DNA from 4 places in the Streptomyces sp. NBC_00466 genome. Region 2 is predicted to be linked to each of the others. Evidence: riboswitches for the same ligand, from Rfam matches in the RefSeq annotation. Region 2 holds a riboswitch; each other region holds the start of a gene.

Region 1 (7,386 bases), 800 kb from region 2:
TCACCGAGGACGAGCCGGAGGTACGGGGACTGGCCGCGATCCGGGTCGCCACCACCGGGATCGCCGACTACGGCGCGGTGGCCGCGCGCCTCGCGGAGCTCTCGGAGTCGGCGGGGGCCGAGGTCCGGTGCGGGTCCGAGGCCGTCCGGATAGCGCGGCGCCCGGAAGGCGTCGCGGTCGCCACGTCCGACGGAGCGGTGATCCGGGCCCGGGCCCTGGTCAACTGCGCGGGGCTGCACTGCGACCGGATCGCACGGCTCGCGGGCGACGACCCGGGAATGCGGATCGTGCCCTTCCGGGGGGAGTACTACACCCTGACCCGCCCCGGCCTGGTGCGCGGCCTCGTCTATCCCGTGCCGGACCCGGCCTTCCCCTTCCTCGGTGTCCATCTGACCCGTGGCACCGACGGCACGGTCCACGTCGGGCCGAACGCGGTACCGGCGCTGGCCCGCGAGGGGTACGACTGGGGCACCGTGCGCCCCGCCGAGCTGGGTACGACGCTGGCCTGGCCCGGCGCGTGGCGGATAGCGGGCCGCCACTGGCGGTACGGGGCGGGCGAGCTGCACCGCTCGCTGTCGAAGCGCGCCTTCACCGAGGCGGTACGCCGGCTGCTGCCCGCCGTCGATGAGGCGGATCTGCGCCGGGCGCCCGCCGGGGTGCGGGCCCAGGCGGTGCTCAGGGACGGCACGCTGGTCGACGACTTCCTGATCCGGGAGGCACCGCGCACGGTCCATGTACTGAACGCCCCCTCACCGGCCGCGACGGCAGCCCTGCCGATCGGCCGCGAGATCGCCCGCAGGGCGCTGGCCTCGGTGGGCGTACGGGCCTGAGGACCGTTGAAGGCCGGGACCGTAGAATCGGGGGCACTGTGTCCGATCTCCTGAACCCCTCACCCGAGCCCTCGCCGCCCCACCGCGCCAAGGGCGAGCCGCGCTTCCCCGGCGGGCCCGCGGCCGACCCCGCGGGCTCCCACCACGAGCGCCGGATCCGCAGCTTCCAGCCGCGCCGCAGCCGCGTCACGACCGGGCAGGCCGACGCTCTGGAACGGCTGTGGCCGCGCTGGGGCCTGGACATCGACGGACAGCGGGTCCTCGATCTGCCCAGCCTGTTCGACGGGCTCCCCGTCGTCCTGGAGATCGGCTTCGGCATGGGCGAGGCCACCGCGCAGATGGCCGCGGCCGACCCGTCGACCGGGATCCTCGCATCCGATGTGCACACCCCAGGCCAGGGAAACCTGCTGCGTCTCGCGGAGCGGAACGGGCTGTCCAACATCCGGGTGGCCAACGGCGACGCGATCATCCTGCTCCGCGAGATGCTGAAGCCGGATTCGCTCGCCGGACTGCGGGTGTACTTCCCCGACCCGTGGCCCAAGAGCCGCCACCACAAGAGGCGGCTGATCCAGCCCGAGTTCCTCGACCTGGCCGCGGCCCGGCTCGCGCCGGACGCCGTCCTGCACTGCGCGACCGACTGGGTCCCGTACGCCGAGCAGATGCTGGAAGTGCTCACCGCGCACCCCTGCTTCGAGAACACCACGCCGGACGGCGGCTACGCACCGAGGCCCGGTTTCCGGCCGCTGACCAGGTTCGAGGGCCAGGGACTCGACAAGGGGCACGCGGTCCACGACCTGCTGTTCCGCCGCAACGACCGCCCGAGCGGCCACAGCACCGACTAGGGCCTGTCCGCCGGGCCCAGCACGGAATCCCGGTACGGCGTCGCGGTTGTCAGTGCCGCTCGTTAGGCTCAATCGGGTGTACGAGTCGAGCGTGCCGCCCGGGGCGGCCCATCCGGTGGTCCCGGTGTACGAGGAGCAGCCGCGCTTCGACGCCGTTCCACCGCGTGCACACTGGCGCTATGCCCCCCGCAGGGACTTCTGGCGGAGCAAGGCGCTGCGCGCCACAGCGGTGATCATCGTTCTCGCCATCTGCGGCCTGCTGATCCTCTCGCTGGTCCGCGAACAGACCGGGACCGAGGGCTTCCTCGTCGGCATAGGTCTGGCCGTGCTCCCGGTGCCGCTGCTCATGGCGGCCTTCCGCTGGCTGGACCGGGTCGATCCGGGGCCCTGGCGCAACCTGATCTTCGCCTTCGCCTGGGGGGCGTGCGCCGCCGCGCTCGTCGCGATCATCGCCAACTCCTTCGCCACGCACTGGATAGCGACCGCCACAGCGGATCCGAAGAGCGCGGACACCCTCGGGGCGAGAGTGGTGGCGCCGATCGTCGAGGAGAGCGCGAAGGCCACGGCGATCCTGCTGATCTTCCTCTTCCGCAGACGCCACTTCACCGGGATCGTGGACGGTGTGGTCTTCGCGGGCTTTACCGCGACCGGCTTCGCCTTCACCGAGAACATCCTGTATCTCGGCAGCGCCTTCGGCGAGGACAAGTCGCTGGGGTTCTCGGGCGTTCCGTCCGTGACGGCGGCGACCTTCTTCGTCCGGGTCGTCCTCTCGCCCTTCGCCCACCCGCTGTTCACCGTGCTGACCGGCATCGGCTTCGGCATCGCGGCGCTGGCCGCCGAGCACCAGCGGCTGCGCCGGACCGCACCGCCGCTGCTCGGCCTCCTCTGCGCCATGGGCATGCACGCCCTGTGGAACAGCTCGTCGGCCTTCGGCACCTACGGCTTCTATCTGGTCTACGGCGCTTTCATGCTCCCGCTCTTCGGGACGATCACCTGGCTGGCGATCTGGACCCGCCAGCGGGAGCTGCGCACGATATCGGCCGAGCTGCCCGCGTACGCGGCGGCGGGCTGGCTGGCCCCGGCGGAGCCGCTCGCGCTCTCGTCGATGCGGGCGCGCGCCATGGCGCGCAGCTTCGCGGCACGTACGTTCGGCGGAGGGTTCGGCGCGACCAGCCCGTACCTGGGCCCCCACCCGGCCCCGCACGGCCCGGGCCCGTACCCCTCCGATCCGTACGGCCGGAGCCCGTACCACCGGCCGCCCGCACACGCCGACGCGAAGTCACGGGCCAGGGCCGCGTCCCGCGCGGTCTCCGAGTACGAGGCCTTCGCGACGACCCTCGCCTTTCTGCGGCACCGGGCCCACCGGGGCGTGCCCGCCCCGGACTTCGAGGCGCGCGAGCAGGAACTGCTGCACCACCTCTGGCAGCGCAAGGAGATCGCAGGACCCGCGCTGCTCTACGCGGCGGAGGCGACCGGGCGGGTACGGGTGCCACCACCGCATCTGCACTACGGCGGCTACAACCCGTACCAGCACTGACCCCGGCGGCACCACGGGCCGGATCCGGTTCCCGCCCCGATCCGGATTCCGCCCGGATCCGGTTCCTCAGGCGGAGGCCGTGGTCAGGTCCGCCACCTCGGCGTCGGTGAGCGTCAGCTCGGCCACGGCGGTCAGCGCGGGCAGCTGCCCGACCGTACGCGCCGAAGCGATCGGCGCGACGACGGTCGGCTGGGCCGCCAGCCACGCCAGGGCGACGGTCGCGACCTCGGCCCCGTGCGCCGCGGCGACCCTGTCGAGTGCGGCCAGGACCTTCGGCCCCCGCTCGGTCTCCAGGTGCTGCGCCGCACCGCCGGCCCGCACGCTGTCGACGTCCACACCGGGCCGGTACTTGCCGGTGAGGAATCCGGAGGCCAGCGCGTAGTACGGCACGGCCGCCAGACCGTGCCGGTCCGCCACGTCCTGGAGACCGCCCTCGTAGGTGTCGCGGGAGACCAGGTTGTAGTGCGGCTGGAGAGCGACGTACCGGGCGAGCCCCTCGGCCTCGGAGAACGCCATGGAGGCGTCGAGCCGTTCGGCGCTCACATTGGACGCGGCGATGGCGCGCACCTTGCCGGCCTTCACCAGATCGTCGAGAGCGGTGATGATCTCCTCGACGGGGACGGACTCGTCGTCGAGGTGCGTGTAGTAGAGGTCGATGTAGTCGGTGCGCAGCCTGCGCAGCGACTCGTCGGCGGCGGCCTTGATGTTCCCGGCCGAGAGCCCCCGGTACTGGGGGTGCATACCGACCTTCGTGGCGACCACCACGTCGGCGCGGTTGCCCCGCGCGGCCAGCCAGTTACCGATGACGGTCTCGGACTCGCCGCCCTTGTTTCCGGGCACCCACGCCGAGTACGTGTCCGCGGTGTCGATGAAGTTGCCGCCGACGGCGGTGTAGGCGTCGAGCACCTCGAAGGACTGGTCTTCGTCGGCGCTCCACCCGAAGACGTTGCCACCGAGGGAGAGCGGGAAGACCTTGAGGCCGGAAGAGCCGAGTGCGCGCAGAGAAGTCATATGCCGGTCAACCCCGCGGCGGCCCGGCACTATTCCGCTGTTTCAGCCGGGCCGGCCGTACGCGCGGGACGGACCGGGCGTACGCATGGGACGGACCCGGGTACATGCCCGCATACAGCGAACCGGCAGCCCTGACGTCGGGGGATGTGCCGTCAGGACTGCCGGGGTGCGGGGACGCCGTACATCAGCGGTACGCGCGGGGGCTGGAAGCCCGTGCGGGAGTTCAGCCGGTCACCCGCTGGGGGTTACGGGTTGAGGCCCTTGCCCTGGAGCCAGGTCATCGGGTCGATCGGGTCGCCGCCGCCCGGGCGGACCTCCAGGTGCACATGCGGTCCTGTGACGTTGCCGGTGGCTCCGACCCGGCCGATGACCTCGCCGGTGCTGACCTTCTGGCCGGCGCTGACCCCCAGCGACGACTGGTGGCAGAACCACAGCTCCGTACCGTCGTCGAGCGTGATGACCGTGCGGTAGCCGTACGCCCCGGCCCAGCCGGCCGACTTGACCGTCCCGCTGTGCACGGCCTTGATCGGGGTACCGGTCGGGGCGGCGAAGTCGAGGCCGGTGTGGTGGCCCGAAGACCACATCGAACCGCCGTCGTTGAACCGCGAGGTGAGGGTGTACGAGGAGACGGGGAGCGAGTAACTGGCCGCCAGCTTGGCGAGCCGCTCCTTCTCCGCCTTGGCCTTGGCCTCCGCCTCGGCCTTCTTCTTGGCCGCCTTCTCCTTGGCAGCCGCCTCGTCCTGCTTCTTCGCGGCCTCCGCCGACGCCTTCTCCGCAGCTGCCTTCTCGGCTGCCGCCTTGGCCTCGTCCTCGACCGCGCCCTGCTGCTGCTCGGCCTGCTGGAGAATCCGGGCACGGAGGGCTTCGCCCGCGTCCGCGCCGCTCTTGCCGTTGGCCGCAGCGGTGGTGAGCGCCGCGTCGGCGGCGCCCGTCTCCGTACCGCCGTGGTGCGACGAGCCGCCGCCGATGTCGGAGATCAGCGTCCCCACGCCGGGCAGCGACTCGGCGTCCGGCAGCTTGTCCTTGACGGACTGCGGAAGGTCGGGGAGGGAGATCGCGACCGGCGGCTTGCTCTGAGCGCTGGCCATGCCGCCCGCGCCGACGGCTGCGATCACGCCGACGCCGAGGACCGTCGAACTGCGGGCGAGTCCGCCGCGCTGCTTGGCGACACGGTGTTTACCACGGACCGAACGGAGGGAATCCTCAGTGGGGTTCCACTCGTCGAACGTGCCGTCCTCACCGCCGAAACCTGGAGCATCGTCGTTCGGGAAGTAAAGCGTTTCGGGGGCAGGGTTGTTGGACGCCACGGAGGCGCACTCCTTTCCTTCCTTACCGCCTACCGGGTTAGCTGACGGGTTCGGAGCAGGAAGGTCTCCTACGGGCAGCCCTTACGGAGAAGCCCGATTCACCCCAATTGGTGGTTCCCCGGTTCCCTTGCGGGATTCGGCGCGTGCGCGCGGTGCCGCCTCTTCGACGACTGGGACAACCGCGCTGCGTTATCGAACGTTAATAGACGCGAGGGCCGGATTCCAAGCTGTTCCGACTGATCGTTAACGGCTTTGGCCTGCACTTAACGGGGCATAGAGGGGCGCATTCGGGCGACTTGATCACTCTTCAGGAGTCGCCGCGAAACATCGAGTTCCTGATGGTGCGTCAAATGTTATGCGGAGGGGTGTCCTTCGACTACGCATCGTGTTGTTCCCGGTGGACGATCCCCACCGTCCTCCTCCGGTCCGGCTGCCCCAGGCCCGGACGGCCCACCGCGAGCAGCGCCATGTCGTCCGTGGAGCGCCCGCCCGTGTGCAGCCGCACGTCATCGGTCACCGCCGTCAGCAGTTCCTCGGGCCCCGGGAAGATCCGGCCGCGCAGCCGCTCCTGCGGCTCGTAGAAGTCCCCCTGCGCGTTCCGCGCCTCGGACAGGCCGTCGGTGTAGAGCAGCAGCGTGGCCCCCGGCGGGAACTCCGTCTCGTCCGCCCGGTCCGGCCAGGCCGCCAGATCGGCCAGCCCCAGCGGCAGAGCGGGGTCGGTCGGCCTGAGGACGTGGATGCCCCCGTCCGCGTACAGCAGCAGCGGCTCGGGGTGGCCCCGGTTGAGCAGCCGGATCCGGCCCTGGTCGCCGCGCGGGATCTCGGCGAGCGCCGCAGTGGTGAACCCCTCGAAGGCGTCAAGTCCCTCCCGCCGCACGCCTTCACGGGTCAGCGCACGTTCCAGCCGCTGTGCGACCTGCTCGATCGTCGCTTCCTGCTCGGCGGCCTCCCGGAAGGCCCCGATCACCACGGCCACCGCCTCGACGGCGCCGAGCCCCTTGCCCCGCACGTCACCCACCACCAGCCGGACCCCGTACGGGGTGTCCTGCACGGCGAAGAGATCGCCGCCGATGAAGGTGCCGGCCTGCGCCGCCTCGTACCGCGCCGCGATGTGCAGCCCGGCGATCCGCTCGGAAGGCACCGGCAGCACCGCACGCTGTGCGGTCTCCGCCACCACACGCGCCGACGCGAGCTCCTCGCCGCTGACCCGGATGACGCGGTTGATGACGAGCGCGACGACGGACAGCGTGACGACGGTGATCAGCTCCGTGACCGCCGAGGCCTTGGCCGAGGTGTCGTCGTAGCCATGCAGCCCCACGAGAGCCAGCACCGCGGTGATCCCCGTGATCAGCGTGGCCCGGTACGAGAAGAGCGGGGCGGCGATCACCGGCGCGGCGACGAAGAACGGGGCAGCCGTGAACGCGGCCGGCGTCAGCTGGTCGAAGACCACCCCGCCCACGATCAGCACGGCAGGCAGCGCCCGGACGAACCGACGCGCCCAGCCCGAGTCCTCTCGCTGCCCCACCAGTACCCTCCTGCCCGGTCCACAAAGCGGCGGACGGTACCGCGCCCCACCAGGCTGGCCGCACCCACGCCGGTGTGCGATTCGGCATCGACCAAGTGGGGGAAGGGAGAAACGGGCAGCAGCGCTGAGAAACGACTGAAGGCCCAGCACGTGATGTGCTGGGCCTTCGATCTTGAGTAGCGGGGACAGGATTTGAACCTGCGACCTCTGGGTTATGAGCCCAGCGAGCTACCGAGCTGCTCCACCCCGCGTCGGTAAACACAACTCTACGCCATGCGCGGGGGTGGTTCTGACCATTACCGCGCGTTCGGCCGCACGGAGTTGATCCCGGTGG
Region 2 (7,386 bases):
TCTCGACGACGTCGGGATTGCCGCACGGGCAGCGGTGCGCGATGGCGCGCAGCCCGCGGGGCGGTCGGCCGAGCTGCTCCTTGAACGCGCTGATGTCCGCGTCGGTGGGCTCGGTACGGTCGGTCTGCGGAGGGGGCGTTTCCATGCCTGCCTTGGATCTGAGTGCCTGTGAAGTGGGGTGCCGGTGAAGTGGGGTGCCGGGAAGAGAGTTGCCTGTGGAGTGAGTGCCTGCGGAGTGAGTGCCGGTGGGGCGGCGGCCGGCGGCGAACAGCTGACGGCCGGTACGGCCCCGCCTAGGGGGCCTTGGTGCGGTCCGCGCTGTCCACGCCGTCCCACAGGTTCGAGTACCACGGCCGGTCGGCCGCGCCCTTGCCGCCGGAGCGCTGGGTACGGGCGTCGGGGTCGATCATGGTGTAGTTGGTCTCCCCCGGCCGCACGTAGTGCAGTTGCTCACGGGCCAGCCGCTCCACGTACGCGTTGTCCTGGAGGCGGGCCTTCTCGTCCCGCAGCTCCTCGACCCGCGCTCTCGCGTCGCTGACCTGGCGCCGCTGGTCGGCGATGTCGCCGCGCTGCGACACGTACTGCCGCATCGGATACGCGAGCGCCACCACCAGGGTGCAGAGCACCATCAGCAGTATCGCGGCCCGGCCGGTGAGCCGGGGCCTGCGCGCCTGGCGCCTGGACTGGGAGCGGTAGACACGGGCCGCGGTCTGCTCACCGAGCACCTTGAGTCTGGTCGCGGTGGAGAACCGGTCCCGGTTCCCTGCCATGCCGCCTCCCCGTTACACACGCACGTCCGTCCCCGGACACGGTACGGGACCGGGGACGGGGACGGCTGCGCGTGGCTGCGCCTTTGCTGCTGATTCAGCTCTTTATTCAGTTCTTCGGCCGTGTCAGCTGTTCTTCGTTCGATTCAGCTGCTCTCCGGCTGCGTCACTGTGTCAGCTGGAGCGGAAGCGCGGGAACGCCGAACGGCCCGCGTAGACCGCCGCGTCGTCGAGGATCTCCTCGATGCGCAGCAGCTGGTTGTACTTGGCGACGCGGTCCGAGCGGGCCGGGGCGCCGGTCTTGATCTGGCCGCAGTTCACGGCGACCGCGAGGTCGGCGATGGTGACGTCCTCGGTCTCGCCGGAACGGTGCGACATCATGCACTTGAAGCCGTTGCGCTGCGCGAGCTCGACGGCGTCCAGGGTCTCGGTCAGCGAACCGATCTGGTTGACCTTGACAAGCAGGGCGTTGGCGGAGCCCTCCTCGATACCGCGGGCCAGCCGCTCCGGGTTGGTGACGAAGAGGTCGTCGCCGACGATCTGGACCTTGGCGCCCAGCTTGTCGGTGATGACCTTCCAGCCGTCCCAGTCGTCCTCGTACAGCGGGTCCTCGATGGAGACGAGCGGGTACGCGGAGACGAGCTCCTCGTAGTACTCGGTCATCTCGGCGGCCGAGCGGGACTTGCCCTCGAACTCGTACTTGCCGTCCTTGTAGAACTCGGAGGCGGCGACGTCGAGCGCGAGCGCGATGTCCTTGCCCGGCGCGTAACCGGCTTCCTTGATGGCCTCGAGGATGAGGTCGAGGGCGGCGCGGTTCGACTCCAGGTTCGGCGCGAAGCCGCCCTCGTCGCCGAGACCGGTCGACAGGCCCTTGGTCTTCAGGACCTTCTTGAGGGTGTGGTAGACCTCGGCGCCCCAGCGCAGCGCTTCCGAGAAGGACTCGGCGCCGATCGGCGCGATCATGAACTCCTGGATGTCGACGTTGGAGTCGGCGTGCGACCCGCCGTTCAGGATGTTCATCATCGGAACGGGCAGCAGGTGCGCGTTCGGGCCGCCCAGGTAGCGGAAGAGCGGGAGGTCGGAAGCCTCGGACGCGGCGTGCGCCACGGCGAGCGAGACGCCGAGGATGGCGTTGGCGCCGAGCGAGCCCTTGTTCTCCGTCGCGTCCAGGTCGAACATCGCCTGGTCGATCAGGCGCTGCTCGGTGGCGTCGTAGCCGACGAGCTCCGGCCCGATCTGCTCGATGACGGCGAGGACTGCCTTCTCGACACCCTTGCCCTGGTAACGGTTGGGGTCACCGTCGCGGAGCTCGATGGCCTCGAACGCACCGGTGGAGGCGCCGGACGGGACGGCGGCACGGCCCGTGCTGCCGTCGTCGAGGCCGACCTCGACCTCGACCGTGGGGTTGCCTCGGGAGTCCAGGATTTCCCGGGCTACGACGACGTCGATGGACGGCACTAGCATCTCCTTCTGGGATGTGACGCTATGGGCGCAGGGTCTCTGTGGCCTTGCGGCATGAGCCTAACCGGCTCGGAGCCATCAGCCGGCAGGGCGCCCGGACCCTGGGACGAAAAAGGGCCCAAAAGCTTGTATGACGGTGTGAAAGTCACCAAATTTACCAGATGGTGACCACGCCACCCTCCCCGGACGGGCCGCGGGACGAACCAGGACGCGGCTCCGGCGGAGAGACCCCCGGCCCGGCGCGTACGGGGGAGTCGCGCCGGGCCGGGGGTGCTGGGGAGAGCTGATATCAGCTCAGGTGGAGCTGCTGACCGGGGAAGATCAGGTTGGCGTCCTTCACGATGTCCTTGTTCAGGTCGTAGACCTTCTTCCAGCCACCGGAGACGTGCTCGGCCTTGGCGATCTTGGCGAGGGTGTCGCCGGCCTTGACCTTGTACTCGCCGTCGCCCTTCTGGACCGTGGTGGGCGCGGCGTGGCGGGGAGCGGCGTGCTTCGGGGCGGCCGGCGCACTGGTGCGGGCCTCACTGCGCGAAGCGGACTGCTGGTCGCTGTGGCTGCTCTGCTGGCCGGCGCTCGACGAGGAGGAGCCGCTGTTCGAACCGGTGGAGACGTCCGGGCTCGGACCGCCGCTGGTCAGGTTGCCGGCACCGGCGCAGGACCAGGCGCCCGGTCCCTGCATGGCGAGAAGCTTCTCGGCGGTGGCGATCTGCTGGCCCTTGGTGGCGAGGTCGGCACGCGGGGCGTACTGCGTACCGCCGGCGGCGGCCCAGCTGGAGTTGTTGAACTGGAGGCCGCCGTAGTAGCCGTTGCCCGTGTTGGTGGACCAGTTACCACCGGACTCGCACTGCGCGACGGCGTCCCAGGTGGAGACCGAAGCGGCGGAGGCCGAGGTCGCCCCGATCAGCGGAACGGCCACAGCGGCACCGGCAACACCGGCGAGCGTGGCGACGCGAACGGCCTTCGAGGGGCGACGGTGCTTGGACTTGCTGGAAAACAGCATGACGGATCTCCTCACCGACGCCTACGAGGTGAGCTGTCGGGTTCGGGCCAATGAGTTGCCCGGCTGCGCGACCTAGCGCACAGCTTCACCCCAAGCCGGTCCCGGTTCGTGCCGTTCTCTGACTCTGAACGGACGGCCGGCCCCGGCGCTTACCTGGGTCCCCCGCTCCTGCCTGCGGCGCTTCTTAGCGTCAACTGCTTCCCTTCGACCGATGGCAGGATTCGGCGTGGCGATCGAAGAGGCCCGCGGTGCGAGCGGTCTGACCGTAATCACAGGACCCCCCGATATTCAAAGATGAACATCGGGGGAGAAATCCCTGGTTTACGACCCCGCGTTACCCGTTTCTGCAGGTGAGGGACGGCGTACGCCGGGCGGACAGTCCGGACATTCAGCAGGGCCGACGAGAGTCATGTCTCACTCGAACAGAAGCGGACATACAATCCCGAACTACCCCTGGTTTCGGTCGAGATCAAGGCTCTGGCCAGGAACGATGAAGTCCGGATCGCCTCCGACGGTCCGATGGTTCGCCGCGTAGAGCGCGGGCCATCCGCCGGGCAGATCGTGCGCCTCCGCGATGGACCAGAGGTTGTCACCCGCGCGGACGGTGTAGCTGCCGTCCGTACGGGCGTCATCCCGGGACGTCTCCCCGCCGCGTGAAGCGTGCCGGCCGGTCTCGTCATGGCTCGCACCGGAGTCGCCCGCGGCCTCGCCGCCCCGGTGCCTGCCGACCCCCGAGTGCGCCGAGCCGGAAGGGGCGGGAGACGCGGAGTCCGACGGGCCGGGCGTGACGGATGTACTGGAGCCCGAAGTATCCGAAGAACCCGAATGGCCCGAATTGCTGGAAGAGTCCGATGCATCCGATGAAGGGTCAGATGCCGGAGATGACGGTGATGATGGGGTCGGCGATCCGGAAGGGGAACCCGACGGAGGGCCCGAGGGGGAATCGGACGGGCTCGGACTCGCCTGCTTCGACGGCGTCCGCGTGGACGGCGTCCCCTTCGAACCGTCCGCACCCGTGTCCGCGCCCGACGGGTGCTTGGTGGACGCGGACGGCTTCGTGGGGCTGGGGCTCGCGGTGTCCGGGGAGCCCGGGTCCACCGTGGCCGTGTCCGCGTCGTCCTTCGTCAGCCCGGCGATGGCCGCACAACTGGCCCAGGGGGTCGCACCCTCGGCCGCGTACACCTTCTGGGCGACGGCTATCTGCTGGGAGCGGCTGGCCAGGTCGGGGCGGGCCGCGTACTGCCCGCCGCCGTACTTGTCCCAGGTCGCCTGCGAGAACTGGAGGCCGCCGTAGTGCCCGTTGTTGAGGTCGGTGCTCCAGATGCCGCCGCTCTCACACAGCGCCACCCGGTCCCAGGTCGTGGCGTCAGCCGCGTGGGCGCCGGTCGACGCCAGCAGCGGAAGGGCGATGGCCGAGCCCGTAACTCCTGCCGCTACGACAAGAGCTGGGGCCTGACGGGGGCGGCGGTGCCGACCGTTCCCGGTGCGCATGCGGTGGCCTTCCGTGTGACGGATGAGTCGAGGGGTGAACGTAGCCGCACTCGAACACCAGTCACAAGTCGATGCAGTGGAGATCACATGAAAGTCACGTTCTTGACACCCCGTCAGTCATGCACCGGTCAGGCCGTCAGTTCGGCGGCGTACCGAACTCCACCGGAAGCGTGCGCAATCCCCGCATGATGAGCCCGCCACGCCAGCGCAAATCGCCAGGTTCTGCCGCAAGTCGCAGGTCCGGCAGACGGCGCAGCAGTGTGGCGAGCGCGGTCTGCGCCTCCAGCCGGGCGAGGGGCGCGCCGAGGCAGTAGTGGATGCCGTGCCCGTACCCCAGATGCTGGTTGTCGGTGCGTGAGAGGTCGAGTGTGTCGGGCTCGGCGAAGCGCTCGGGATCGCGGTCGGCGGCGGCCAGCACGACCAGTACGGGATCGCCCTCCGCGATGGACTGCCCGCCCAGGGTCAGCGCCTCGGTGGCGAACCGCCAGGTCGCCAGCTCCACCGGCCCGTCGTACCGCAGGAGTTCCTCCACACCGGTGGCGAGGAGGCCGGTCTCGCCCGCCGCCAGTGACGCCTCCAGGCGCGCCCGCTGGTCCGGATTGCGGAGCAGCGCGTACATACCGTTGCCGATGAGGTTGACCGTCGTCTCGAACCCGGCGAAGAGCAGGATGAACGCCATCGCCGCCGCTTCGTTCTCGGTCAGGTGCTCGCCGTCGTCGCTCGCCCTGATGAGCCCGGAGATGAGGTCGTCGCCGGGGTTCTCCCGCTTTCGGTGGATGAGTTCGGCGAGGTAGTTCCGCATCTTCTTGACCGACCGCGCGACCCCGCCGCGCGGCCCGCCGCCGTGACGGATCATCATGCCCGCCCAGTCGCGGAAGTCGTCCTGGTCCTCACGGGGGACGCCGAGCAGGTCGCAGATGGCGTAGATGGGGAGCGGAAAGGCGAAGTCATGGATGAGGTCGGCCTGGCCCCCGGCCTGCCCCCGGGCCTGTCCCCCGGCCTCCGCCCGGGTCCCTCCCCGGGGTTCTTCCCGGGGCTCTCCCTCGGGCTCCTCCTCTCCCCCTTCTTCTCCCGCGCTCCTCGCCACGAAGGCGTCGATCAGCTGGTCCGTCAGCTCCTGCACGCGCGGTGCGAAGAGCGCGACGGTGCGCGGGGTGAACGCCTTGGAGACCAGACGCCGCAGCCGGGTGTGGTCCGGCGGGTCGATGTTCAGCAGATGCGTCATCAGCTCCGCCTTGCGCTCGCCCGGAATGCCGGTCTTGCCCTTGGCGTGCGGGGACTCCGCGTGGTGCGCGGGGTTCTTCGACAGCCGGGGCTCGGCGAGTGCCGTCCGCGCGTCCGCGTACCGCGTCACGAGCCAGGCCTCCACCCCGCTCGGGAGCGCGGTCCTGTGGACGGGCGCGTTCTCGCGGAGCCAGGCGTACGCGGGGTACGGGTCGGTCGCGAACTCCCAGGTGAAAAGGGTGGGGGCCGGGCCTGCGGTGCTGTTGTCGGTCACTCCTCGACGGTAGCCGTACCCGCTGCCGCGCTCTCCGCGGCCCGGATCGCGTCCCGGTACGCCCGCGCCGCGGCGCGCAGCGCGGCCTCCGGGTCCGTGCCCGCCGCCTCCGCGCTCGCGGCCAGGGCGAGCAACCGGTAGCCGACGCCCTCCCCCGCCGGGAGCGGCACGTCGAGCTCCGAGCCCCGCACCCGGGACGTCAGCTTCGCCGCGAGCGCGAGGGCCGGCTGACCGACCGGGACGCCGTCCGTCACCGACGCCCGCTGCTTCTCGATCGCCTTGGTGCGGTTCCAGTGGGCGTGGACCTCCTCGGCGGTCTCCGCCGTCTCGTCACCGAACACATGCGGGTGGCGGTGGATCAGCTTCTCGACCAGGCCGCCCGCGACATCGTCGATGGAGAACGGCTCGTCCCCCTCCTCCCCGGTGCCCTCCTGCGCGATCCGCGCGTGGAAGACGACCTGGAGCAGCACGTCCCCGAGCTCCTCGCGCAGTTCGTCGCGGTCGCCGTCCTCGATCGCCTCGACGAGTTCGTACGCCTCCTCGATCAGGTACTTGGCGAGCCCCCGGTGGGTCTGCTGGGAGGTCCACGGGCACTCGCGCCGCACCCGGTCCATCACCTGCACCAGGTCGAGCAGGCGGGCCCCCGGCAGATCGTACGAACCGGGCAGCAGCTCCAGGTCCGGCATCCGCACCCGGCCGCTGCCCGCGAGCCTGGCCAGCCCGTCGGTCAGCTGCCGGTCGCCCTCGCCCGAGGGGAGGACGACGACCGTGCGGCCGCCCGCGCACTCCTCGACCAGCTGGTGCGCGTCGGGCGCCGCGTGCTCGACGGTCACCCCCGCCTCACGCAGATACGGCAGCTGCGGGTGCTCGGGGTCCACGCAGAGCACCCGGTCCGCCGTGTGCAGCAGCTGCCAGGCCGGCCAGGACAGCAGCCCCGGCGCGACCCGGTGGCTGGTGGTGAGCAGGACGACCCGGCCGGGGGCGTCGAGCGCCTCGGGAACGGCGGCGAAGGCGGGCGCGGAGCCGGTGGCGTCAGGGGTGTTTTCAGCGGTCACCCGTCGAAACTACCCCGCCGCGCTGACTCCGGTTCCGGCGGACGTGTCGGCCTGTTCCCTGGTGACCTGGGTGATCCACGGCGTCTTGTACGCGCCGAGCTGGCTCTTCTTGGC
Region 3 (7,386 bases), 3.3 Mb from region 2:
GCGCCCGCGCTCGTAGGCGTCCCTGATCCCGTCGAGGCCCACGATCCGGCCGCCGGTCGGCAGGTCGGGCCCGGGCACGAAGCGCATCAGGGTGTCGAGGTCGGCGCCCGGGTGCTTGATCAGATGGCGGGCCGCCGCGATGATCTCGCCCAGATTGTGCGGCGGCATATTGGTCGCCATCCCGACCGCGATCCCGGACGAGCCGTTGACCAGCAGGTTCGGATAGGCGGCCGGGAGCACCGCGGGCTCGCGCTCCTGGCCGTCGTAGTTGGGCTCGAAGTCGACGGTGCTCTCGTCGATCGACTCGGTCATCAGCGATGTGGCGTCAGCCATCCGGCACTCGGTGTACCGCATCGCGGCCGGCGGGTCGTCATTGCCGAGCGAGCCGAAGTTGCCGTGCCCGTCGACCAGCGGGAGCCGCATGGAGAAGGGCTGCGAGAGCCGCACCAGGGCGTCGTAGATCGACGCGTCGCCGTGCGGGTGCAGCTTGCCCATGACCTCGCCGACGACCCGGGCGCACTTCACATAGCTGCGGTCGGGCCGCAGCCCCATCTCGTTCATCTGGTAGAGAATGCGCCGGTGTACGGGCTTCATACCGTCACGGGCGTCCGGCAGAGCCCGTGAGTAGATCACCGAGTACGCGTACTCCAGGAAGGAGCCCTGCATTTCATCGACCACGTCGATGTCGAGAATCTTCTCCTCGAAGTCCTCCGGCGGCGGGGTCTTCGTGCTGCGGCGGGCCATCGCTGCTGCGGCTCCTTCACGTGCCTGGTCCGGTACTGACGCCGACCATTGTGGACTGTCCCACTGACAACACCGACCGCGACCCGTGCACACCGGGATGGCTCCCGGCTGTCGGCGGGCTTGCATACAGTGGCAGGACTGCATTTCAACGCGGTCAACACACGCGATCGAAGGGACGTACATGCCCATGGGTCACACGGCCACAGCCGAGGCCGGTTCCGGCGGCCTGACAGCGACCGAGCACCGGCTGGCCAACGGCCTGCGGGTGGTGCTCTCCGAGGACCACCTGACCCCGGTCGCCGCGGTCTGCCTCTGGTACGACGTCGGTTCACGCCACGAGGTCAAGGGGCGTACCGGACTCGCCCACCTCTTCGAGCACCTGATGTTCCAGGGCTCCGGACAGGTCGAGGGGAACGGCCACTTCGAGCTGGTACAGGGGGCCGGGGGCTCGCTCAACGGCACCACCAGCTTCGAGCGGACCAACTACTTCGAGACGATGCCCACGCACCAGCTGGAGTTGGCGCTCTGGCTCGAAGCCGACCGGATGGGCTCCCTCCTCGCCGCGCTCGACGAGGAGTCGATGGAGAACCAGCGGGACGTCGTCAAGAACGAGCGGCGCCAGCGCTACGACAACGTGCCGTACGGCACGGCGTTCGAGAAGCTGACCGCCCTCTCGTACCCCGAGGGCCACCCGTACCACCACACGCCGATCGGCTCCATGGCCGACCTGGACGCGGCGACGCTGGAGGACGCCCGCGCGTTCTTCCGTACGAACTACGCGCCCAACAATGCCGTCCTGTCGGTCGTCGGCGACATCGACCCGGAGCAGACGCTCGCCTGGGTCGAGAAGTACTTCGGCACCATCCCCTCCCACGACGGCAAGCAGCCGCCGCGGGACGGCTCGCTGCCCGACACCCTCGGCGGTGAGGTGCGCGAGGAGCTGTACGAGGAAGTGCCCTCGCGTGCCCTGATGGCCGCCTACCGGCTCCCCGAGGACGGCACCCGCGCGTGCGACGCGGCGGACATCGCGCTGACCATCCTGGGAGGCGGCGAGTCGTCGCTGCTCCACAACAGGCTGGTCCGCCGGGACCGTACGGCGGTCGCCGCCGGCTTCGGCATGCTGCGCCTCTCCGGCGCTCCCTCGCTCGGCTGGCTGGACGTCAAGACATCGGGCGGTGTCGAGGTCCCGCAGATCGAGGCGGCCGTCGACGAGGAGCTGGCCCGCTTCGCCGCCGAGGGCCCCACGGCCGAGGAGATGGAGCGCGCGCAGGCCCAGCTGGAGCGCGAGTGGCTCGACCGGCTCGGTACGGTCGCCGGCCGGGCCGACGAACTGTGCAGGTACGCCGTGCTGTTCGGCGACCCGCAGCTGGCGCTGACCGCGGTGGGCCGGGTGCTCGACATCACGGCCGACGAGGTGCAGCAGGTCGCCAAGGCCCGGCTGCGCCCCGACAACAGGGCTGTGCTGGTGTACGAGCCCGTCACCGCCGATGAGCCCGAAGAGACCAGTGCGGACGGCGGGTCCGACGAGGCCACCGCAGCCACCGCGACCACCGAGAGCACAGAGGCGGACCAGTGACCGACCCCGCGGCCGTGATGATGGCCTTCCACCCGCAGCCCCAGGCTGGTGCCCCCAGGCCCTGGGCATTCCCGGCCCCCGAGCGCTCCACCCTGCCCAACGGCCTGACGGTGCTGCGCTGCGACCGTCCCGGACAGCAGGTCGTCGCTGTCGAGATCAGCCTCGACGCCCCGCTGGACGCCGAGCCCGAGGGGCTCGACGGCATCGCCACGATCATGGCGAGGGCCCTCTCCGAGGGCACCGACAAGCACAGCGCCGAGGAGTTCGCCGCCGAGCTGGAGCGCTGTGGCGCCACTCTCGACGCGCACGCCGACCACCCCGGGGTCCGGGTCTCCCTCGAAGTGCCGGTCTCCCGGCTGCCCAAGGCGCTCGGCCTGCTCGCCGACGCGCTGCGGGCGCCCGCCTTCGCCCCGAGTGAGGTCGAGCGGATCGTGGGCAACCGGCTCGACGAGATCCCGCACGAGCTGGCCAACCCGGCCCGCCGCGCGGCCAAGCAGCTCTCCAAGGAGCTCTTCCCGGCCACCGCGCGTATGTCGCGTCCGCGCCAGGGCACCGAGGAGACGGTGGCGCGCATCGACGCGGCCGCCGTCCGCGCCTTCTACGACGCGTACGTACGGCCGGCGACAGCCACCGCCGTGGTCGTCGGCGATCTGGCGGGGACCGACCTGGACGCGGTGCTCGCCGAGAGCCTCGGCGAGTGGAAGGGCAACGCGGGCACGCCCCGGCCGGTGCCCCCGATCACCGCGGACGACACCGGCCGCGTCATCGTCGTGGACCGCCCCGGAGCGGTCCAGACCCAGCTGCTGATCGGCCGGATCGGCGCCGACCGGCACGACCGTGTCTGGCCCGCCCAGGTCCTCGGCACGTACTGCCTGGGCGGCACGCTCACCTCCCGTCTGGACCGCGTCCTGCGCGAGGAGAAGGGCTACACCTACGGCGTGCGGGCCTTCAGCCAGGTCCTCCGCTCCGCCCCCGACGGCACCGGCGCCGCCATGCTCGCCATCAGCGGTTCGGTGGACACCGAGTCGACAGGACCCGCGCTCGACGACCTCTGGAAGGTCCTCAGGACGCTGGCCGCCGACGGACTGACCGACACCGAGCGGGACATCGCGGTACAGAACCTGGTGGGCGTCGCACCGCTGAAGTACGAGACGGCCGCCGCGGTCGCGGCCACGCTCGCCGACCAGGTGGAGCAGCACCTGCCGGACGACTTCCAGGCACAGCTGTACGCGCGCCTCGCCGCGACCGGCACGGTCGAGGCGACCGCCGCCGTGGTCTCCGCGTTCCCCGACGACCGGCTGGTGACGGTCCTGGTGGGGGATGCCGCGCAGATCGCGGAGCCGGTCAGGGCGCTGGGCATCGGCGAAGTGACCGTGGTCGCGAGCTGAGTTCCGGCTGACCCGGTGCGCCGGGCGGCCGGGGCGGATCTGCGGGGTCCCGGTGGGCAGTGCGCCCGCCGGGACCCCGGCTGCGTGCCGGGGCTGTGCGCGGCCTCCGGGAGGTGTGCCCGTACGTGTGCCTGTGGGATGTGCGACAAAACCCGCTGTCTGTTTGGCGCAACCGGGACGCACCACTTACCGTCGCACTCGCTGTCCGTCGGACGTAAGCCGCAACCGCGGCGCCGGGCAGCGATCGCCGAGTCCCCGTCAGGCGCGAGCCCGGGGAGCCGGGGACCCACTCAGTCCCTGGGGTGAATCGGGGCCGCTCCGCAGGGGCGGGCCCGTAGGAGACCTTCCTGCTCCGAACCCGTCAGCTAACCCGGTAGGCGAGAGGGAAGGAAAGGACCAGCCTCTTCATGGCGTTCAGCCGCCCTACCGGCAAGCACCGTGCCCCGAAGCACCTGACCCGCAGGACCGCGGGCGTCGCCGGAGTCGCCACCCTCGCCACGGCCGGTGTTCTCGGCACCCTCGCCTCCCCGGCGATGGCCGACAGCGCACAGGTCTCCACCGCGCAGGAAGCCCGTCTCGACCGGACCATCCTCGTCGGTGACACCGTGGCAGACCGGATAGCCGCCCAGGTCACCGCACAGCAGCACGAGGCCGACCACGCCGAGGCCGTGGCGAAGGCCAAGGCCGCCGCCAAGGCCAGGGCCGCAGCCGCGAAGGCGAAGGCCGAGCGGGAGCGCGAGGCGAAGGCGGCCAAGCAGCGCGCGGCCCGGGCCGCTGCCCGCAAGCGCCTCAACGCCTATGTGGTCCCGGTCGCCAACTCCTATGTCTCCACCGGCTACAAGACCGGCGGCAGCCTCTGGTCGTCCGGCAGCCACACCGGCATCGACTTCCACGCCGCGAGCGGCACCCCGGTCCACGCCGTCGGCGCGGGCACGGTCGTGGAGGCCGGCTGGGGCGGTGCGTACGGCAACAACATCGTCATCCGGATGCACGACGGCACGTACACGCAGTACGGCCATCTCTCGTCCATCGGCGTCTCGGTCGGCCAGTCCGTCACATCGGACGAGCAGATCGCACTCTCCGGCGCCACCGGCAACACCACCGGCCCGCACCTCCACTTCGAGGCCCGCACGGGACCGGACTACGGCTCGGACATCGACCCCGTCGCCTACCTGCGCTCACACGGCGTCAACGTCTGACCCCGGCTGTCCCGCCCGTGTGGCCCCGGCGCTCCCGGCCCTGTCGTCCAAGCGCCGCGGCCACACGCGTTCCGGTGTTCGCATTCGCACGGATATCTTCCCCGCGCCCGGTCTTCGTACGTCCGGTTTTTGCCTGGCCAAAAGATATCCATGATTTACCGGGGGCCTTCGGGAATTAACCTGCCCTGTCATAGAGTCGCCGCACAGGTGCGTACGGACCGCGAAATGCGGGCGTCGATGCGGAGGTTCGGTCATGCGCGTTCCCGCACATTCGGTATGCACGGCAATCCGTGACGACATCATCTCGGGGGTGTACGAGCGGGGTGGCCGGCTGACGGAGGAGGTGCTCGCGCGCCGCTACGGCGTCTCCCGTGTCCCTGTCCGTGAGGCCCTGCGGACCCTGGAGTCCGAGGGGTTCGTGGTCACCCGCCGCCATGCGGGCGCCTGTGTCGCCGAACCGACCGAGCAGGAGGCGGCCGACCTGCTGGAGATACGGATGCTGCTGGAGCCGATGGGCGCGGCGCGCGCTGCCCAGCGGCGGACCGAGGCCCATCTGAAGGTGCTCCGCGGCCTGGTCAGGCTCGGTCAGGAGCGGGCCGGGCACGGCCAGGGCGAGGATCTGCGGTCGCTCGGCGGCTGGTTCCACGAGACGCTGGCGCAGGCATCGGGCAGCTCGGCGCTGACCACGCTGCTCGGTCAGCTGCGGCAGAAGATCAGCTGGATGTACGCGGTCGGCCAGCCGGCCCTCCCTGTCGTGTCCTGGGCCGAGCACGGCTCGATCGTGGACGCGGTGGCGCGCGGCGACGCGGAGCGGGCCCGTGCTCTGACCGCGGTGCACGCCGAGCGCGCAACGGCGGCGCACCGGCTGCGGCAGCAGGGACGCGTGAGGGATTCGCAACATGCTGTAAACATTGCGAGCATCACCGATTAACAGTACTGCCGTATACAGGGAAGGGGAATTCCGGCTTTTCTCTCTGCCGTATTCGCCGCTCAGTCCCGTGCTGTCTGTTTATGTTCGGCTTTTCCGATGTCCCGGTGTGCGATGTCCCGGCCTGATGCCCGGATGCGATGTCCCGTCGCGGGATGTCCGGTGCCGGGCGCCCGGTTCCGGAAAGAGTGGGACGGTCAGGTGACCTCCCAGGCCGCCTCGATCATCCGGAAGATCTCGTCCACCGCTGCCTGCGGATCGGCCGCCTCGCGGGCCAGCGAGTAGGCGTCGATCACGAACCTCGCGATCGTCCGGCAGGCCGTTGTGGTCTGTGACAGGCCGGGATCAGCGGCGATGGCCGTTGCCAGCGACTCCGCGTGACGCAGCCTCATCGACTCCTCGTACTCCCGCAGGGCCGGTGATCCGTCGATCAGGTGCCAGACCGGGGCGGCGCTGTCCGCCGTGCAATGCCGCACCAGAGCCTGGACCTCTCGGCGCAGCGCGGGGATGAGCGGCTCGTGCGGCGCCCGGTCCGTGACCGCCTGCGTGAGGCGCTGCTCGAAGTCGTCGTCCCGCTCGAACACCAGGGCCTCTTTCGAGGCGAAGTGGGAGAAGAGCGTGGTGACAGCCACGTCGGCCTCGGCGGCCACGTCGCGGATGCCCACCGCGTCGTACCCGCGGTCCAGGAAGAGCCGCAGGGCGGTGTCAGCGATCTTCTGGCGGGTCGCGGCCTTCTTGCGCTCACGGCGTCCCGGCGGCACGGTCATGCCCTGATGCTATCAGGTACAAATCCGGAACAGTTGTTAAACCCTAACCGTTAGTGTTACGTTCGGCGACATGAAGAAAGTGAGCTTCGCCGAGTTCGGCGGCCCGGAAGTCCTGCGACTCATCGACGCCGAGGAGCCCCACGCGGGCCCCGGCCGGATACGCATCGCCGTGCGGGCGGCGGGCGTCAATCCCGTCGACTGGCGGGTCCGTGAAGGCCAGATCCTGGGCGCCCATCCGACCGAGTTGCCCTCCGGGGTCGGGCTGGACGCCGCCGGGGTGGTGGACGAGGTCGGCGAGGGCGTGGAAGGGGTCGAGGCCGGCGACCACGTGTTCGGCGAAGGGGCAAGCACCTACGCCGAGTTCGCCGTGCTGTCGGCCTGGGCCCCGATGCCCGACGGGCTGACGTTCGAAGAGGCGGCCGGGTACCCCTCAGTGGTGGAGACCGCGCTGCGCATCATCCGTGAGACCGGCGTGCGGCCCGGGCAGACGCTGCTGGTCAGCGGTGCGTCCGGGGGAGTCGGTTCGGCGGTGCTGCAGATCGCCCGCGACCGCGGCATCACGGTGATCGGCACGGCCGGGGCCGCGAACCAGGACTATCTGCGGAGTCTGGGTGCCGTCGCCACGACGTACGGCGAGGGCTGGGCCGAGCGGGTGCGGCAGCTCGGCCGGGTCGACGCGGCTCTCGATCTGGCCGGTGCGGGGGTGATCCGCGAGCTGGTCGAGCTGACCGGGGATCCGCAGAAGGTGATCTCCATCGCCGATCTCGGTGCGCCCGCGCTCGGT
Region 4 (7,386 bases), 2.3 Mb from region 2:
GGGGCTGGAGAACGAGAAGGTGGCACTGCGGGCCGTCACCGACGAGATCATGTACGCGGTCCTCGGGCTCTCCGGCCAGGAGTACGTCGACGCGTACGCCGCGGATGTGAAGGCAGCACAGGCGAAGAAACCACCGAGGAAGCCGCACTGACACCGGATCGGCTGTGGGCAGAACCGTCTGGCCCGGACCTGAGCACGGGCCGTAGCGTCGGTGGCATGAGCAGCAGGGGAAGCGTTTTCGTACTCGGAGCCACAGGGCAGATCGGGCGCGCGGCGGTGCGCGCGCTCGTCTCGGACGGATGGGAGGTGCGGGCCGCTTCGCGCGGGGCGGGCCGCGACGACAGCTGGCCCGATGACGTGCGTACGGTGCGCGTCGACCGGGACGGTGACGGCGAGCTGGCGGCGGCCCTGGGCGACGGCTGTGACGTGCTGGTCGACATGGTCGCGTACGGAGCGGACCACGCCCGGCAGCTGACCGGCCTCGCGGACCGGATCGGATCGGCGGTGGTGATATCCAGCGGCGCGGTGTACGCCGACGCCGATGGGCGCAGCTTCGATACCCAGGACGAGCCGGACGGCTTCCCGCGCTTTCCGGTGCCGATCCCCGAGAGCCACCTCACGGTCGAGCCGGGCCCGGCCACGTACGGCACCCGCAAGGTGGCGCTGGAGCGGGAGCTGCTGGCGGCAGCCGAGGCCCTGCCCGTGACGCTGGTGCGCGCCGGCGCGATCCACGGTCCGCACGGCCGGTCACCGCGTGAGCTGTACTTCGTCAAGCGCGCGCTCGACGGCCGCCCGGTGCGGATCCTGGCCCACGGCGGGCGGAGCCGCTTCCAACCGGTGCATGTCTCCAACCTCGCCGAGATGATCCGGCTGGCCGCGCTGCGCCCGGGGGCGCGGGTGCTGAACGGCGGGGACCCCGAGGCGCCGACGGTCGCCGAAATCAGTACGGCCATCGACGAAATCCTGGGCGTACAGAGCCGGTTGGTGCTGGTCGAGGGGCGCTCCGAACGGGGCATGACCCCATGGGGCGTCGACCACCCCGTGGTGTACGACATGTCGGCCGCCGAGCGGGAGCTGGGCTACCGCCCGGTGACCGGGTACGCCGATTCGCTGCCCGCGACCGTGGAGTGGATCACCGGCCGGCTCCGGGACAGGGACTGGCGCGAGGCCTTCCCCGCGATGGCGAAGACCTACGACCCGCATCTCGATCTCTTCGACTACGTGGCGGAGGACGCCTGGCTGGGGAACCGCTGACCAAGCGGTCCCCCAGCGTGGGCTGTTACGGCGTCGGTGTGGCGTGCGGGGTGCACGTCACATCGTGGCGGTCGGTGCTGCCGGTGAGCAGATAACTGTCCACCCGGGTGTTGATGCACGGGTTGACCAGACCGGTCACCCCGTGCGATCCGGCGCCCTTCTCGATGATGAGGCGGGAGCCCTTGAAGCGCTGGTGCAGGTCGACGGCGCCCTGGAACGGCGTGGCCGCGTCACGGGTCGACTGCACGATCAGTACGGGCGGGAGCCCCTTGCCCGTGTGGACGTTCACCGGGGTCTGCTGCTTCGCGGGCCAGGTGGCGCACGGCAGGTTCATCCAGGCGTTGGACCAGGTGAGGAACGGGTTGTCCTTGTTGAGCCGGGTGTTGTCCCGGTCCCATGTCCGCCAGTCGGTCGGCCACTTGGCGTCGGCGCACTCGACCGACGTGTAGACGGCTGTGCCGTTCTCCGCGGAGATGTTGCCCGCGGTGTCCGCCATATCGGGCCCTGCGGCATCGATCAGCGGCTTCGGATCACCGGCGAGGTACTGGCTCCAGGCCTTGGCGACCGGTACCCAGGAGGAGTCGTAGTACGGCGCGTTCTGGAAGAACCCGAGCAGTTCGGCGGGGCCCACGACCCCGCCGATCGGATGCTTCTTCGCTGTGGCGCGCAGCTTCACCCACTGCTGTTCGACGGCGGCTGCCGTCTTCCCGATGTGGAAGGCGGCGTCGTTGGCGGCGACCCAGTTCTGCCAGTCGTTCCAGCGGCCCTGGAAGGCGACGTCCTGGTTGAGGTTGGCCTCGTACCAGATGTTCGACTGCTTCGGGTCGACCACACTGTCCACGATCATCCGGCGGACATGGCCCGGGAAGAGCGTTCCGTACACGGCGCCGAGATAGGTGCCGTAGGAGACTCCCAGGTAGTTGAGCTTCTTCTCGCCGAGCGCCGCCCTGATGACGTCGAGGTCGCGCGCCGTGTTCGGCGTGGTCAGATACGGCAGCATCGCACCGCTGCGCTGCTCGCAGCCGTCCGCGTACTGCGCTGCGAGCTTGCGCTGGACCTGCTTGTCGGCCGCACTGTCCGGGACCGGATCGGCCTTGGGGGCGCTGACGTACTTCTGCGGGTCCATGCAGGAGACCGGCGCCGAGTGGCCCACGCCGCGCGGGTCGAAGCCCACGAAGTCGTACGCCTTGGCGGTGTTGACCCAGAGCGCGCTCCCGGTGGTGGACCTGGCGGGGAAGCGCATACCCGAAGCGCCGGGGCCACCGGGGTTGTAGACGAGGGAGCCCTGCCGCTGCGACGCGGTGCCGGTGCTCAGAGCCCGGTCCACCGCGAGCTTGATCGTCCGGCCATCCGGGTGTGCGTAGTCGACCGGCACGGTCACCCAGCCGCACTGGATGGGCTTCGCGAGCGCCCAGTCCGCAGGACAGTCCTGCCAGTCGATCCCGGCCGTCGCCGCCCGAGCGGCGGCGACGGCCACACCGTGCGCCTCCGGGCCGGCGTGGCCGCGGCCGTCGGCGGTGGCCGACGGCGCTGCCATGGCGCCGGCTATGAGAGTCGCCGCGGCCAGAGCGCCGGCCGAGCCGAGCACTGCGGTGCGTCTCACGTGGTACCTCCCCCTGTGCGAAGCGCCGTTCGTCCGGCGCTCTCCAGTACGTACCGGGGATCCTTTCTTGTGAACGGTCCCTGACAACAGGCCGCATGGGCGTTCTTTGCCAACCCGAAATGCGGAGAGACCGGTCCCGGTGAGCGGTGCAACGCGCGCGGATCCCCTCGCGCCCAACGGGGGGACGGGGGCGGTCAAGTTGGCCGGACGCCGGTGAACTCGGGCCACTCCGCCCCGCGTTGCCGATTACGGGTGACCCAGCCCCCTCAGGGCGCACGACGAGGCCGACGGTGCGTCAACCCTGGTGCGGACGTGCCGACATCACCGGCATCCGGGCCATGACACCTTCGCGCGGCATCCGCACAGAGATCCCCACAGGGGGAAAACCGGCGCGGATCCGGCTTTCGGGCGGTTGCCGGTACACCGATGGGCGCCCCCCGGAAGGCGTAGACACGCGGAGATCCAGTGGCCGCACCGAGTTGCACTTCGGACCGGCACTCCGCCCGGGACCCCTGCTGCGCCCCAGGTGAGGGCCGTGCGCCGACAGAATCCCCTGGTCCGGTTCCGGTGGCATCCACTCGAACAGGCCAGTGACCCCGAAGCATCACAAATCGGCGCGTACGCCGGGAATCCACCGTGCCATGGGTGAAGATCCGGGAGACGACAAGCCCCCGCCACCACGGCGGGGCGGTCCGGGCGGACGCCGAGTCCTGCCGCCGCTCCCGGATGTCTGGTCGACACGAGTGGATCGGCAGGAGTGGAGGACCCAGGCAGTCCGGGGCGACAGCGACGTCGCTCCTCGGGGTGAAGCCGCCTGGTGGGACGGCCGACTTGATCAGTCGGTCATCCTGCCGGGCGGCCGGGCAACTTCGCCGGCCCGAACCCGACAGGTCATCCTTCACAGGCGGTTTGCGAAGGGTTGCGCATGACTGCGCAGATTCATGTCCCGTCTCTTCTCACCCGGGCCGGAACAGCTTCGGCCCTCGCCCTCGCCGCTGTCGCGGGGACCTCGCTGGCACCGGGCGCGACCGCGGAGGCACAGGCCGCCGCGCACGCCTCCCAGGCCGTGCAGATCGCGGCCTCCAAAAGGGGTTCGCCCTATCAGTGGGGGGCGACAGGGCCATCCCGGTTCGACTGCTCGGGCCTGACGCTCTACTCGTACAAACAGGTGGGCAAACAGCTGCCCCGCACCGCCCAGGCGCAGTACAACCGCGTAAGCCATATCCCGGCCTGGGCCCGGCACCGGGGCGACCTGGTGTTCTTCCACTACGGCCGGAGCGTCTACCACGTCGGCATCTACGCGGGGCACGGGAAGATCTGGCACGCCCCCAAGACCGGCGCCGTGGTCAGGCTGGAGAGGATCTGGACCCACAGCGTCTGGTACGGCCGGGTGGGCTGAAGCCGCCGGGAGTCGTCGGCCGCGGGTTCGTTCAGCCCTGGACCGCGGCGGTCCAGGGCAGGGCGATCCAGACGGTCTTGCCGCCGTCCCGCGTCGGGGTGACCGACAGCCGCCCGCCGTTCTCGGCCGCCAGCCAGCGGATGATGACCATGCCCCGGCCGTTGTCCTGCTGCACCGCCGCGGGCAGCCGCTGCGGCCAGCGCGGATGGCTGTCGGTGACGCCGACGCACAGCCGCTCGTCCCGGTCCAGGACGGCCTGCACCGTGAAAGTGGGGGACGTGCCGAAGGTGTGCTGCACCGCGTTGGTCGCGAGCTCCGAGACGATCAGCCGGATGGTGTCCGCCAGCTCCGCGTCGGGAGGCAGCCCCCATCCGGTGAGCACACGGGCCACGAACGTCCGGGCGGCCGGTACCGAAGCCGGCTCGCTCGGCAGGGTGACTGAAGCTTCCTGGTGGTCTGCCATGACGGCCTGTCCCTTTCCCACCGCTGCCGGCGCGGATCTCGTGACGGATGCACTTCGAGACGGCCTCAGGTGGCGCTTCGTGCGAGCGTGACACTCATAGTGACCGCAGCACGGGCCATCCACAAAGATGTGCATATATCTGTCGCTCAAAGTGATGAACTCTGCGACGGAAGACCGTATTTGACGGCCGGGATGGCACGTTTGCAGAAACGGCCGACCGGAGGGAGAACGCGGTGCGGAGCAGCCCCGAGGTGCGCCGCGTCAAACTCGGTGCCGAGCTGCGCAGACTGCGTGTCCTGGCAGGTCTGACCAGCGCGGCAGCGGCCCGGCTCGCCGGCTGGCATCAGTCGAAGGTGAGCAGGATCGAGACCGGGCGCAGTGGTGTGAAGCCGTCCGACGTAGCCCTGTTGCTCCATGCGTACGGTGTGCGGGACACGGCGCAGCGCGAACTCCTGGAGGCGCTGTGCGGCGCGGGGGCCGACGAGAGCGCCGGCTGGTGGCACAGCTACCGGCGTCTGCTGCCCGCCCAGTACCGGGACTTCATCAGGCTGGAGTCCCAGGCGTGCACGGCGCACACCTTCGAGACGTCGGTGATGCCCGGTCTGCTGCAGACGCCCGGCTACGCGAAGGCGGTCACCCGGGCCTCGCTCGACGGGCTGCCGGCCCGGACCGTGGACTCACTGGTCGATGTGCGGCTGGCCCGGCAGCGGGTGCTGGACGCGGATCCGCCGCTGGAGCTGAGCGCGGTCGTCGATGAGGCGGCCCTGCACCGGCGGATCGGTGGGCGCGGGGTGATGGCGGAGCAGTTACGGCATGTACAGGAGGTCGCCCGGCTGCCTCATGTGCGGTTGCAGGTCATGCCGTTCGCCGCCGGAGGGCACCTCGGACTCACCGGATCTTTCACTATCTTCTCTTTTTCGAACATCATTGATCTGGATGTGGTCGTTCTTGACCATTTGATGAGTAGTCGTTATCTGGAACGGAAAGAAGAACTCAAGGCGTACAGCGCCGCGTTCCGCAGGATCCAGGCGCGCGCCCTTCCGCAGCAGCAATCGTTGGATCTCATCGCCGTGATCGGTGACGGCGTCTAGGGAGGCACCATGTCCGCACGTCCTGCGAACGTCCCTTCCAGTACTTCTCTGTACGGCGCGCGGTGGCGGCGCAGCAGCCGCAGCACCGGGATGAACAACTGCGTCGAGGCCGCGTTACTCGACGGCGGTCTGCTGGCCGTCCGTGACTCCAAGCGCGTGAACCACCCGGCGCTGCTCTTCGGAGCGGGCGCCTGGAGCTGCTTCCTGGCCTCGGTGCCCGACGCGGGGAGCCGTTGACCGGCGAATCGAGCGGGCAGCGGGTAACGGGCAGCGGTTAACAGGCTGCGGTTAACAGGCTGCGGTAACGGATACCCGTCAACAGGTGGGCGCGGTCCGCAGCACCGTGTCCACCGCCCACTCGATCTGTTCGTCCGTCAGGTCGGCGCGTGCGGTGAGCCGCAGCCGTGAGATGCCGTCCGGTACCGACGGCGGACGGAAGCAGCCGACCACAAGACCCGCCGCACGGCAGTCGGCCGCCCAGCGCACCGCCTGCCCGGGCGAGGGCGCGAGGACGGAGACGACGGCGGCCTGCGGGCGTACCGCGCTGAGTCCGCCCGCGGTCAGACGTGCGTACAGAGTGTGCGCCACCGTACGGGTACGGCCGGCGAGCAGGGGCTCGTCCCGCAGCAGCCGCAGGCTCGCCAGCGCGGCGCCCACCGCCGCGGGCGCCAGGCCGGTGTCGAAGATGAACGTGCGTGCCTCGTTGACCAGATGGTCGATGACCCGGGCGGGCCCGAGCACCGCGCCGCCCTGACTGCCGAGCGACTTGGACAGGGTGACCGTGGAGACCACGTCGGGAGCGCCCGCGAGTCCCGCCGCGTGCACGGCGCCGCGTCCGCCGTCGCCGAGCACGCCGAAGCCGTGCGCGTCGTCGGTGATCAGCGCCGCTCCGTACGTACGGCAGACCGCGGCCAGTTCCGGCAGCGGCGCGGCGTCGCCGTCGACCGAGAAGACCGAGTCGGTGACCGCGACGGCGCGGCCGCCGCCATACGCGTCGAGCGCCTTGGCGACGGCATCGGGATCGCTGTGCGGGACGACTTCGGTCGCCGCCCTGGAGAGCCGGCAGCCGTCGATGATCGAGGCGTGGTTGGCGGCGTCCGAGACGATCAGCGAGTCAGGGCCGGTCAGCGCGGTGAGCACGGCGAGGTTGGCCGCGTACCCGGACGAGAAGACCAGTGCCGCCTCGAAACCGCTGAACCGCGCCAGCTCCCGCTCCAGTTCGGCGTGGAGCGCGGTGGAGCCGGTGACCAGCCGGGACCCGGTGGCGCCCGCGCCCCAGCGACGGGCCGAATCGGCCGCGGCTCCGGTGATCACGTCCCGGTGGCTCAGCCCCAGGTAGTCGTTGCTCGCGAGGTCCAGCACATCCGCGGACGCGGCGCGCGGCCGGAGCGCGCGCACCAGCCCGGCGTCCGCCCGGCGGCGCGCGGCGGCGTCGGTCCAGTCGAAGGGCTCGCGGGGCACGGCTGGAGTCATGGTCGGTCCCTTTTTGTAGGCAGTTCACAGACCCTAGCCGGGGCGATGCGGGGTCAGGGTGTGGCAATACACACACCCCTGGTCGGCTGTGTTGTTCGGTTCC

The links. A riboswitch is a leader RNA that binds a small molecule or an ion and turns the genes downstream of it on or off. The one in region 2 is predicted to bind cyclic di-AMP.
Region 1: linked by a shared signal. The riboswitch ahead of OG210_RS15450 (M23 family metallopeptidase) and the one ahead of OG210_RS19225 (transglycosylase family protein) in region 2 are both predicted to bind cyclic di-AMP.
Region 3: linked by a shared signal. The riboswitch ahead of OG210_RS04220 (M23 family metallopeptidase) and the one ahead of OG210_RS19225 (transglycosylase family protein) in region 2 are both predicted to bind cyclic di-AMP.
Region 4: linked by a shared signal. The riboswitch ahead of OG210_RS29430 (C40 family peptidase) and the one ahead of OG210_RS19225 (transglycosylase family protein) in region 2 are both predicted to bind cyclic di-AMP.

The regions. Positions count from the first base shown of each region.
Region 1 covers NZ_CP107896.1:3,477,842-3,485,227, reverse strand. Annotated here, with positions in the region: gene lhgO (L-2-hydroxyglutarate oxidase) at 1-830, shown strand, start outside; gene trmB (tRNA (guanosine(46)-N7)-methyltransferase TrmB) at 869-1,672, shown strand; gene OG210_RS15460 (PrsW family intramembrane metalloprotease) at 1,749-3,209, shown strand; gene OG210_RS15455 (aldo/keto reductase) at 3,276-4,220, opposite strand; gene OG210_RS15450 (M23 family metallopeptidase) at 4,466-5,527, opposite strand; cyclic di-AMP (ydaO/yuaA leader) riboswitch at 5,539-5,679, opposite strand; gene OG210_RS15445 (PP2C family protein-serine/threonine phosphatase) at 5,904-7,052, opposite strand; tRNA gene OG210_RS15440 (tRNA-Met) at 7,230-7,303, opposite strand.
Region 2 covers NZ_CP107896.1:4,281,301-4,288,686, reverse strand. Annotated here, with positions in the region: gene OG210_RS19240 (DUF501 domain-containing protein) at 1-145, opposite strand, end outside; gene OG210_RS19235 (septum formation initiator family protein) at 294-770, opposite strand; gene eno (phosphopyruvate hydratase) at 942-2,231, opposite strand; gene OG210_RS19225 (transglycosylase family protein) at 2,518-3,228, opposite strand; cyclic di-AMP (ydaO/yuaA leader) riboswitch at 3,232-3,418, opposite strand; gene OG210_RS19220 (transglycosylase family protein) at 3,676-4,719, opposite strand; gene OG210_RS19215 (cytochrome P450) at 4,856-6,217, opposite strand; gene OG210_RS19210 (nucleoside triphosphate pyrophosphohydrolase) at 6,214-7,272, opposite strand; gene OG210_RS19205 (SurA N-terminal domain-containing protein) at 7,282-7,386, opposite strand, start outside.
Region 3 covers NZ_CP107896.1:967,807-975,192, reverse strand. Annotated here, with positions in the region: gene OG210_RS04235 (DNA topoisomerase (ATP-hydrolyzing) subunit A) at 1-744, opposite strand, end outside; gene OG210_RS04230 (M16 family metallopeptidase) at 926-2,320, shown strand; gene OG210_RS04225 (pitrilysin family protein) at 2,341-3,708, shown strand; cyclic di-AMP (ydaO/yuaA leader) riboswitch at 3,944-4,103, shown strand; gene OG210_RS04220 (M23 family metallopeptidase) at 4,116-4,907, shown strand; gene OG210_RS04215 (GntR family transcriptional regulator) at 5,161-5,838, shown strand; gene OG210_RS04210 (helix-turn-helix domain-containing protein) at 6,033-6,602, opposite strand; gene OG210_RS04205 (NADP-dependent oxidoreductase) at 6,673-7,386, shown strand, end outside.
Region 4 covers NZ_CP107896.1:6,550,443-6,557,828, reverse strand. Annotated here, with positions in the region: gene OG210_RS29445 (lysophospholipid acyltransferase family protein) at 1-151, shown strand, start outside; gene OG210_RS29440 (NAD-dependent epimerase/dehydratase family protein) at 217-1,254, shown strand; gene OG210_RS29435 (alpha/beta hydrolase) at 1,280-2,857, opposite strand; cyclic di-AMP (ydaO/yuaA leader) riboswitch at 3,562-3,779, shown strand; gene OG210_RS29430 (C40 family peptidase) at 3,783-4,256, shown strand; gene OG210_RS29425 (ATP-binding protein) at 4,288-4,719, opposite strand; gene OG210_RS29420 (helix-turn-helix transcriptional regulator) at 4,953-5,810, shown strand; gene OG210_RS29415 (DUF397 domain-containing protein) at 5,820-6,047, shown strand; gene OG210_RS29410 (8-amino-7-oxononanoate synthase) at 6,126-7,271, opposite strand.